2 linked regions of the Parabacteroides timonensis genome follow. The protein of the gene in region 1 binds, or shares a complex with, the protein of each later gene. Links are inferred from orthologs where the notes say so. Each region holds a gene or a part of one and is shown on either strand. Other genes may lie near its edges.

Region 1 (8,234 bases):
ATGACCCGACCAACTATCTGTTGATGCACGCTATGGGTCCGAACGTAGCAGGTGTGATCGGTTCTGCTGTAGCTGCCGGTATCCTGTTAGGATTCTTAGGATAAGATTTGAAGGATATTCTGAATATCCCAGAAATAAAAGATGGCATGTGTAAATGGACATTAAACTCCATTTTACATGCCATCCTTGTATTAACGACAATTCTTACATATTTATTCAACCACCATCGGACTCACTACCGGATCAGCTACTTCTTCCACTGTTGTTCCGACGAATAACCATACCATCAGGAGAACAATTGCCACTACTACCCCAATGACCAACCAAACATTTTTCTTTTTCATATTTATGCCATTCTGTTTCTATTATGAGCATAAAACAGCAAATGCAATGATTTGGTTTAAAATCAGCTACCATAATTCTTTTTTCACAAAACAACCATCATACTATCATTAATCAAACATAAAACAATGATTATAAAGCTATTAACCTTATGATAGTTATTCATTTAAACCATCATAACATCTATCATACGATCATATCAGACTTCATAAACATAATGATATTCAACCATTTATTTCTTTTACATAATAACAAGTCCCTCTATTCGTCCGCTTATTCGGTACGTTATTTCGCTTCAAAAGTTTGCCGAAGTTGAGTATCATCGTTTTTGTGATGATAAAACCGGGGTGTTTTTCGGCTATAATATCCAGTATTTCGGTAGCGAGCAGCGGTTTCAAACCCTCCGTATCTTCCGGGATCGTGAAATAACGAAGGAACAATTGCTCTTCGGCCGGGACTTGCTGGAAACGCTGGTTGTTCTCCACGATTGCCGCTTCCTCCTCGTGCGTGAACCAGAAACGCTCGCCACGGCGCAACATTTCTTTCGCTTCGGCGTAAAGCTGTCCGTAATCGATCGGCTGAATATAATCGATCAGGCCTTCGATCTCTACACAGACAAAACGGCGACTTCCGGTCGGATCGGTCAGTAAATCAAAATTATTACTGGTAGCGATAAAAGTCGCATAACGACGAAGGCTGCGCGTCGAACTCTGATAAGGCAAGCGGGCATTGACCACCGCCTTCTGCAACACATGCTTCAGAAAACTCTGGTGTGAAGCCTTCACCGAATCGAACTCGTCGATATTGATCAACGCATAGCGGTGCAAAGCCAGTTCCGCCTCCTTCTTATTGCCGAAATCGATACTGTCCGTATAAAAAGGACGGAGTGCCGGCGGTAATAAGTTCAGGCAAAAAGTTGACTTTCCGCATCCCTGGTCACCCACCAACAAAGGCGTCGTACTGTTCCCGTGATCCTTATCCATCTGCATCCAATGGGCAACCATACTCAGGAACCAACGGTAAAAACAATCCTGCCACAGCGGATTACTGTTAGGTACCCGATCTGCCAACACCCGGATATGCGGTTTGCCATCCCAGGCCGGAAGGTTAGCCAGGAACGACTCGATCGGATGATACGACGGGATTTGGTCGGAATGCACATACCGGTCGATATCCTTATCCCACACATTCAGCCCCTCTTTCTGCGCCTCCAGGCAGATAGTATTACGAACCTTCTGTGTATAAGGATGATAAACAAACTGGATAACCGATCGATCCAGATATTCCACCTCCCCGTTCATCTCGTTCAAACGGAAATAATAACGCCTCGACATAAACTCTTCCAACTGCATCACCAGCGAAAAACATTCCGGCAAAGGCAATTTGCCTTCCCCGACCTTCTTCAGCAAATAAACCGAACGGAATACACTGCGTATCAGCACCTTCTGAGGTTTCAGCAAATCATACCGAAGCATCCATCCTACCGCTTCTTCCTCCGGTATTCCCAGACGGCAACAGTTTTGCGCCATCTCCGTAAATAATGCCTGAAGATCGTTACCGCCGATAGCGGCAAATTTACGGACAACCTCAACCAACGCCACACTGAAAAGCGTAGCAACCTGCGAGTTACGCTCCAACCCCGGCAACAAGCGGTCGACCGGATCGACCGGAGCATCCTGCACGATACGCAGTTCACCCTCGGAAGGCATCTGCAAAGGTTGCTCTATCCGGATTGCCATCGCATCCGGATTATAATACAACCCGGCATCATAACTGACCCGGGTACCCCGCGAAAGCACCGGCTCCTTCAACGTGACCATACTGCTCAACTGAGGCTGGTAATACCTGACAGCCAACTGGTAAGCTGCCGCATGAAATAATTTCGCCTTCTCTTCCGAGCGGGGTAACTTTCCGTCCGGCAAGGTAAACGGCACGATTATCTTCACCGACTTGCCGCTCAACCCGATAAAAGCCAACAACGTCTGCGGCATAGCGGAAGCTTCTTCGCGCACACGAGCAGCCTCTGCCATATCCGACAAACCGTTCACTTCCAAAACAATACATCCCGTATAGGTCTTTATCCGAACCTGCCCCTCTTCTTTTCGATAAGTGGCGCCCCAAACAATAACCGGCATTTTTCCAGTCCATTCATTAAGATATCCAGGCAATGTAAAACAGATCCTGTTACGTACTGCAGCAATCTGTTCCGCCAGACTGTCGGAACGCAACATATCTACAACCGCTTCCAGGTTACGGATCTGCACCATTAGTTGCTCTTTCTTATAACGGTATTGTGTAACTTTCATTCGAACGGGTATCTTTCAAATTTAAAAAACTTCATTTCTTTACGCAGGCGCGGACTCATCCTGAAACAAACGCGTTTCGCTTTCACCCGATGGGGAGTGCAATCCTTTTTGTCCTCATATCCTTCACTGGCAGCCGAAAGATATAAGTCACCCATATCCTTGAGTTCTACGGAATATCCGTCTTTAAGGCATTCCTTAATCACATCGCTCAGCTCGCAGACGGTTACCAGCACATCTCCGCGCGTCAATGAACAACGGTCGGCTATCACTTCAGCCAACTTTTCGGTTGTAACTCGTCCCGTACTAACCGGAACACCATAAAACAGCTTCTTTTCTACCGGACCTGTCTTATCCGTTTTTGCTCGGACTACATAGAAATGTGCCATAAATAAGGAGTTTTTATTAATAATAATACTAGTAAACTTCACCAAGACGGGCATTTTAGCCCATTTTACACCCGGATCTGAACGATGCTTACATCCGGGTGTAAATACCCTCGAGACCCGGATGGCGGCAACTTTATCTCCTTACAAATATAAGAAAAGTATCGCATATAAACAATGTTTTTCAATAGTTTATTTCATTTTTTCTTATTGCATTTTTCATATAGAAAGAACTAAAAACCGGGCGTTCCTGCAAATAAAAGAGTGATAGTATGGTGATAGATAGTGATAGTTTATTTCACATACTATCACGCTATAAATAGATAATAATCTTATATTTATAATAAAAAGTGATAGTATGATAGTTATTTTTTATAAAATCTATGTATATTTGTCAGAAATGAGAAAACTACTTTAGTAAAAATAAAAGGAGTATAGAACCACTAAATTGAAAATAAAAATGGGACTTTTTAGCAGACCAACAGTACCATCGCCTTCCGGCGGGCATTCGTTCGTTGATGTAATTCAAAATGAGGGCAACAATACGGGACGCGGACTTATCGCCTGGCGACATCCCAGTAGCGACTTCAACACCCATTCAAAAATACTTGTCCGCAAAGGAGAAGAGGCCATTTTTGAAAACGGTGCCAGCGAATGGGCGGTCTTTCCCAGTGGGACGGAATGCGAATTGAAGACACAGAACATTGCAGTGATACGGTCTTTCCGTGAAGCATTGTCGGGCGGAAAGAGCTATTTCCCTTGCCGGGTTTATTTCGTTTCCGTCGAAGAATTTGAAATTCCCTGGGGTACCATAGATCCCATCGGATACACATGCCCTTTGTTGGGTGCCGGTGCCCAGTTGAGAGGTGGCGGTATTTATGTCATACGCGTTATCGACACGGAAACTTTTGTTAAGAAGGTGTTACGAGACAACAGCAGCTACACGACAGATCATTTGAAAGAGAAGCTGTTCGAACGTGTTTACCAGGAAATTGCAGACATCATTTCTTCGGTATTGGAGAAGAACGGCATCAATTCGATGGAGTGCTCGAAAAAGAAAAAGGAGATAGCACAACTCAGCCTGCCGGACATTCAGAAGTTATTGGAAGCTTACGGTATCATGCTGGTCGATTTCACTATCAGTCTCGAACTGGATGAAGAACAGCGCCAGATGTACGAGCAAGCTGTCCGCCTGCAACGCATGAGTGCACAAGGCGAAGCACAAGCCCGTATCATCGGCGCACATAGCAAAGTGGAAGAACTCCACACGATGGGGAATGCCTACGCCACCATCAAGGGGATGGATATGCTTCAGACGATTGCAGAAAATCCGGGAGCCGGCGGTATAGCCAGCGCAGGTGCCGGCCTAGGAATGGGCATGGCGGCCGGTGGAACGTTTGCCAATATCACCCAATCCGTATTTCCCGGCAACCAGGTTCAGCAACCCGCACAGGCACCGGCACAGCCCGATCCGATGGAGTCGTTGCAAAAAATGAAGCAAATGCTGGATGCCGGATTGATACCTCAAGCTGTCTACGACCAGAAAGTAGAAGAGATATTAAGCAGATTGTAATACCCTATATCTAATCATATTTATGAAAACAACATTAATCCGTATTGTTTTTACATTGGTGTTCCTGGTGGTCTTCAACACGTTGTTTTTTCTACTGTGCGGCACAGACAATCCGACTTCCGTATGGGTTTCGTATGCGTATATCCATGTGGCGTATTTCACCATACTCTTCCTGCCCGTATTGAAAACGAAGGGGGATGCTTCTTACTACCTGTCTTCCGTCCTCTACGGACAGGCCATAACGTATTTCATCCTGGAATTGATAGCCGGTGTGGTTTTCATTATCTACCGGATGGAATCACCTGTTTGGTCGCTGGTGGTACAGACCGCTCTCTGGCTGATTTTCGTAGTCCTCATTTTAGGAAATGCCTGGGCGAATCAGGCAACTGCGCAATCGCTTGAAAAACGCAAGCAGGATATAGATGCTTACCAGTCGATGAGGATGAGCCTGAAAAGGCTGATGGCGAAAACAGACAAACCGGAACTGAAAAGACTGATCGCCGATTGCTCCGACAAACTGGAAGCCAGCTCTTCGCGGCAGACCCAGGAGTCTGAAAAGATCGACATCGAGATAGAACAGGCGATCGCTTCCCTGCGACAATCCATAACGGAAAGTAATGTTGAAGAATCCACATCATTAGCCAGACAGCTGGCAGGCCTGATCGAAGAAAGAAAAACAATATTAAAATATTCTCATTAACTTATTAACTCATTTAATATTTGATATTATGGCAGAAACTATGCAATTGCAGATCGTGAAGTGCCCGGCATGTAATCAGACGCTCACTTCATTCAGTGCTTTTAAGTCGACAGCAACATGTCCCCGTTGCGGCACCGTGATGAAGAACCCGTTGGCGACCGCTAAAGAAGAAATTCGCCCTGAACGCATCATCCCGTTCACTACACAGGAAAGTAACTTCGAAAAATGTTTGGTGGATACCCTGATCAATCAGGATTTCGTTCCCAAGAACATCTTCGAATCCATCAACACCGACAATGTGTTCCGTGCTTATTTGCCGATGTATCTTTTTGAAGGTACTTACCAATCTTCATGGAGTTGCGAATCGTCTTACGAAGACCAGAAAGTAGATATTTCGAGAAACTGGACAGACAGCGGCAAGACTATTTCGACAAAGACCGTAAAGAAATGGCGTCCGCAAAACGGTAATGCAGCAGGCAATTTTGCATTTTTATGCCTTGCCAATGAAGACAGTGAAGACTTACCGGTAGAACTCCGGAATTTCACCTATCAGTTCCCCTACGACGTGATGATGTCAAAACAGTTTGACGGTGATATGCTGAACGATGAAGATGAACGCATGATAACTATCCCCCGTAATGCCGACACCAATATAGTATGGCAGAAACACGGGAAAGATTTGGTAGACGACACGGCACAGGATGCTGCACTCAACCAAATCGGCGATCAGGAAATACGTAACTTCCGCGCGTCTTCCAGTTTCAACCTGGCCACGAAAGGAGAATACATCCTGGCTCCGTTCTGGTTTGTGTACTACACTTACAACAACCAGCGGTATAATTTTATGATGGACGGAACCGGACAGCGTACCTCTTACAACTATCCGATAGATCAGGACGAAGTAGATTTTGTCAATGGAAAAGAAAAGATCAAGAAAATCGTCAAATGGCTTTGGTTACTGTGCTTTGTGTTAATGTACCTCATCGACATCACATCCGGCATTGTATTCCTCGTCCTCTGGTTCATCGGCAAATTCATAGTAAACAAAACAATGGATAACCAGATTCAAACCCATCTGCAGGAATCGAAGGCCGCCCGCCAGACAAGTGCGGCCAGGCTGGGTGTATAACAAAGAATATTATTCCGACACAACTGCTTATCGGGTTCGCTTAAATGCCCGATAAGCAGTTTTTTATTTATAGCAAAGACAGGAACGACTGCTTTCGAGCCGCCGTTATCCCAACACCTTATTCTTCGCGATCGTAGCCTGGAATTCTTTCAGGTAGAACGGTTCGAAATAGGCGACATCTTCAAACTGCCCGGCAGCAAAAGCCTTTTCCGCCAGGGGAATCATATTGACAGCCAGGGGATGAATACCATCGATAAAAATGGCATTCGACGAAGCGATCACTTCGCGGCACTTTGCGGCACCGTTGCCAAAGAAACAGACAGTTCCTTTTTCCAGGTAAGCGGCATAAGTCTGCTCATCCACGACATCGGCCGATGTTGCACGTATAGTATTCAGGCCGGCATCATAGAGGGTGGCATACACTTCCATACGGCGTGCATCGAGCATGGCGCAATACAGCCCGCCGTCAGCCAGCGGTTGTTGACGGATAGCGGTAGCGGCCAGAATATCGAGCGTATGGATACCGATCAGCGGAATGCCAAAACCGAAACATAACCCTTTCGCTACGGAAACGCCGATACGCAGGCCGGTATAAGAACCGGGGCCACTGCTGACGGCCACAGCATCCAGCGTCAATGCTTTTGCTTTCAATACAGCAAGGGCTTCTTCTACAAATACGCCCAGTAAGGCGGCATGCGAAGGTCCGTCGAAAGAGGTCTTTTCAAAAAGCACCTCTCCGTCTGCCGATAGGGCCAGGGAACAGACCAATGTTGAAGTATCAATATTTAAAATACAAGACATAACAGTTGACAGTTGACGGTTGATAGTTGACAGGTATTTTTTAATTGGACACTGCCGGTTATCAACCGGATTAATTGGTCGCAAAAGTACTAAATCGTCTTTACACGAATGAGAAAATAACGAACTTTTTATACATAGAACCAAATAATTGTCAACTGTCAACTGTCAACTATCAACTGAATAAGCTATCTTTGCACAAATTTTTAGAACAATGATACAATCAATGACTGGATTCGGTAAGGTTACAGCCGAACTTCCTTCAAAAAAGGTAACCGTAGAAATAAAAGCGCTCAACAGCAAGCAACTGGATTTATCAACCCGCATTCCGTCTATCTACAAAGATAAAGAAATGCAAATCCGTAGCCAGCTGCTTCAGTCGCTCGAACGGGGTAAGGTCGATTTCAGCATTTACATTGAATATATAGGAAAAGATACTCCTACTCAGATTAACCTCACAGCTTTTGAGAGCTATTACAGCCAGATCAAAGACATCGCTGACAAACTGAATATCGCACTTCCTACAGACTGGTTCCAGACATTATTGAAAATGCCGGATGTTATCAAGTCGGAAATCGTTGAGGTAGACGAAAGCGAATGGGAAGTGGTTTTCACAGCAGTAAAAGAGGCCATCAAGCATCTTTGCGACTTCCGTATCCAGGAAGGAGCCATGCTGCAGAAACTGTTTGAAGAGAAGATCGGTAACATTGCCCGTCTGCTCACCGAAGTGGAAGAATACGAAGGCGAACGTATCGAAAAGATCAAAACGCGCATCATGGACAACCTCGAAAAGATTGCCAACCAGGATTACGATAAGAATCGTTTTGAACAGGAAATGATCTATTATATAGAGAAACTGGATGTAAACGAAGAAAAGAACCGTCTCGACAACCACCTGAAATATTTCATCAGCACAATGAAAGACGGACATGGACAGGGTAAAAAGCTCGGTTTCATCGCCCAGGAAATGGGACGCGAGATCAACACACTCGGTTCGAAAAGC
Region 2 (2,930 bases), 420 kb from region 1 along the record:
CAACCGGATCGCTTCGTCGGACATGGGATAAACCGCCCGCTGTTGTTCTATGAATTTATCCATGCTGTTTTTGTAACAAGTCCAATAACAGGGTCAACGCAGCATCCGCCGCCGCCTGTATATTTTCCGCCCTGACCGTTCCGAAATGAAAACAATGTGAGACGATTTCACCTTTCAGGGCTGCGGCGATCCAAACCGTGCCGACCGGTTTTTCCGGGGTTCCTCCGCCGGGTCCTGCAATACCGGAAGTCGCTACAGCACAGTCGCATCCGAGGGTACGGATCGCTCCCTGCGCCATCTGTTCCACCACTTCGCGGCTGACGGCCCCATGCTGGCGAAGACTTTCTTCCGAAACACCCAATACATGCTGTTTCACTTCGTTGCTGTAAGAGACAACTCCCCCGACAAAATAATCGGAGCTACCTGCCACCAGCGTAATCATATTGGCTATCCGGCCCCCCGTGCAGCTTTCCGCCGTCCCCATCGACAACTTCTTCGTTCGAAGAAGTTTGCCTAATTGTTCGCTTATTGAATTCATATTGTTTTTATCTAATTGAATGTTACTTTTCTCTTGAAAGAAAAGTAACCAAAAGTTCAAGGCTACACCTGCCTCGCTACTCCGCATCCTACGTTCGCTGTCGTCTGTGAACTCGCTTCGCTCAAACAGCACAGCCTCCGGGCGCTCTCTCCGGCTGCTGCGCTTTACGCTCACCAGCTGAGGCCTGACATAGGAAGCAAAGCTTCCTCTTAGGATTGCCGATACCGCCTGTTTTAAAGGTGTCGGTATCGGCAATCCCCAAAGAGCGCAAAGCGCTCTCTGAAAGGCCTCAGCGGATGAGCGTCCGCGAAGGGGGAAGACGAAGCGGCCCGGAAAAATCCGCTGTCTGAGCGTAGCGAGTTTCGGATTTTTCAAGCGTAGTCTTTCACCATAGCAGCGAAGCCGGTGCAGCCTTGATCTTTTGATTACTTTTGGATCAAGCCAAAAGTAATTTAAATAACCACCCGTGAGAACGGAACAGCGTCCATCGGACAAAAATCCTTATCGAGGAATTTATAATAACCAGTGATGGCAACCATCGCCGCGTTGTCTGTTGTAAACGCGAACTTCGGGATATGCACTTTCCAGCCATACCGCTTCGCATGGTCGAGGAAGGCATCGCGCAAACCGGAGTTTGCCGAAACACCGCCGGCCACCGCCACCTCTTTTATATTCAGGTCTTTCGCTGCCTTGCGCAACTTATCCATCAGGATATCGATCACTGTCGACTGAAGGGAGGCACAAAGGTCACGTTTATTATTTTCGATGAAGTCCGGATCTTCCTGTAGTTTATCCCTCAAGGTGTAGAGGAAAGAAGTCTTCAGTCCGCTGAAGCTATAATCGTACCCCGGAATATGCGGTTTGCTGAAAGTAAAGGCTTTCGGATTTCCTTCGTTGGCCAAGCGGTTCACCACCGGACCACCCGGATAACCCAGTCCCATCACCTTCGCACATTTGTCGAAGGCTTCGCCCGCTGCGTCGTCTATCGTCTGCCCTATCACCTCCATGTCGTTATAAGCATTTACTTTGATGATCTGCGAGTTACCGCCCGATACCAGCAAACACAGGAACGGGAACGAGGGAGCATGATCGTCTTCCGGCGTTTCCTTGATAAAGTGAGCCAGTACATGCGCCTGCAAATGGTTGATCTCGATCATCGGGATGTCCAAAGATGCGGCAAACCCTTTGGCAAAGGAGGTACCGACCAGCAGGGATCCCATCAACCCCGGCCCGCGTGTGAACGCAACGGCGCTCAGTTCCGACTTATCGATACCTGCACGCTTGATAGCCTCTGCGACCACCGGGATGATATTCTGCTGGTGTGCGCGTGAAGCCAGCTCGGGAACCACGCCACCATATGCTTCGTGAACCGCCTGACTGGCTATCACATTCGACAGCATCACGCCGTCGCGTATTACGGAAGAGGAAGTATCATCACAGGATGATTCTATCCCCAATATTGTTACACTCATACTCTTCTCTCGTTTTTTTGTGCAAATTTAATGAATTCTATCGCGATATTGTTGTAGATTTGTGCTTAAAATATAGTAAAGATATCAGAGGACTCAAATACATAATCATTACCCTACTTACTCTGCTCTGGATATTCTATGCAATGCCCTTCATATTGTTGAAGATACCGTACGTTCAACGCCAGGTTTCCGACATTGCATCGACCGAATTATCCAGTCACCTTGGTGTGCCTGTTAAGATAGGAAATGTCAGTATCGAGTGGTTCAACCGGGTGGTTCTCGACAACTTATACCTCGAAGACCAGGATGGAAAAACATTATTCGAAGCGAACCATGTGGCGGCAGGCTTCGAAGCCCTTCCCTTGCTGAAAGGCAAATTCGTATTCTCGACCGTGCGTCTGTTCGGTTTCTCGGTCAATCTGAAAAAGAAGACGCCCGAGAGTCCGCTGAACCTTCAGTTCGTCCTGGATGCTTTCGCCAGCAGGGATACTTTGAAGAAGAACCCGAATATCGACTTGCGTTTCAACTCGATCCTGATTCGGCGTGGGAATTTCCGTTTTGACGTGGAAAGTGCCGACTCTACCCCCGGCAAGTTTAATGCCAAACATGTAGACATCAAGAACCTGAGTGCGAAAATATCCCTGAAAGCCTTCAACAAGGACAGCCTGAACGCCAACATCAAAAAGATGAGTTTCAACGAGGCTTCCGGTTTTGAGCTAGACAAACTTTCGATGAATATCATCAGCAACCGCGACAGTGCTTTCATCAACAACTTCGAAATAAAATTACCGCAAACGGATTTGAAAATCAGCCGGGCACAAATCGGTATGCACGAAATTGAGAATGTCACCCAGTTGTTGAACCAGGCTCCGCTGGAACTAAACATTTCTCCTTCACAGATATGCCTGAAGGATTTGTCG

The links. Proteins that work in one complex are often made in the same cells at the same time.
Region 2: the proteins of tsaB (region 1) and tsaD are in contact, whole or in part, in a solved structure (PDB 4WQ4), measured with the Escherichia coli proteins. The link is inferred for Parabacteroides timonensis from one-to-one orthologs.

What each region holds. Positions count from the first base shown.
Region 1 is NZ_LT669941.1:2,141,339-2,149,572, forward strand. Bases 5,387-8,234 are described here. They hold tsaB (tRNA (adenosine(37)-N6)-threonylcarbamoyltransferase complex dimerization subunit type 1 TsaB), read right to left. Parts: upstream 7,235-8,234; coding sequence 6,539-7,234; downstream 5,387-6,538. Other genes in these bases: BQ7394_RS16220 (hypothetical protein), read left to right, coding at 5,387-6,433; BQ7394_RS16230 (YicC/YloC family endoribonuclease), read left to right, coding at 7,446-8,234. Outside these bases: BQ7394_RS16195 (sodium ion-translocating decarboxylase subunit beta), read left to right, coding at 1-104; BQ7394_RS26480 (hypothetical protein), read right to left, coding at 213-344; BQ7394_RS16200 (BT4734/BF3469 family protein), read right to left, coding at 567-2,648; BQ7394_RS16205 (HU family DNA-binding protein), read right to left, coding at 2,645-3,034; BQ7394_RS16210 (SPFH domain-containing protein), read left to right, coding at 3,492-4,604; BQ7394_RS16215 (hypothetical protein), read left to right, coding at 4,627-5,304; more of BQ7394_RS16220, read left to right, coding at 5,333-5,386. UniProt on the Escherichia coli protein: Required for the formation of a threonylcarbamoyl group on adenosine at position 37 (t(6)A37) in tRNAs that read codons beginning with adenine.
Region 2 is NZ_LT669941.1:1,729,609-1,732,538, forward strand. It holds tsaD (tRNA (adenosine(37)-N6)-threonylcarbamoyltransferase complex transferase subunit TsaD), read right to left. Parts: upstream 2,011-2,930; coding sequence 991-2,010; downstream 1-990. Other genes in the region: BQ7394_RS14540 (Crp/Fnr family transcriptional regulator), read right to left, coding at 1-63; BQ7394_RS14545 (CinA family protein), read right to left, coding at 56-538; BQ7394_RS14555 (translocation/assembly module TamB domain-containing protein), read left to right, coding at 2,154-2,930.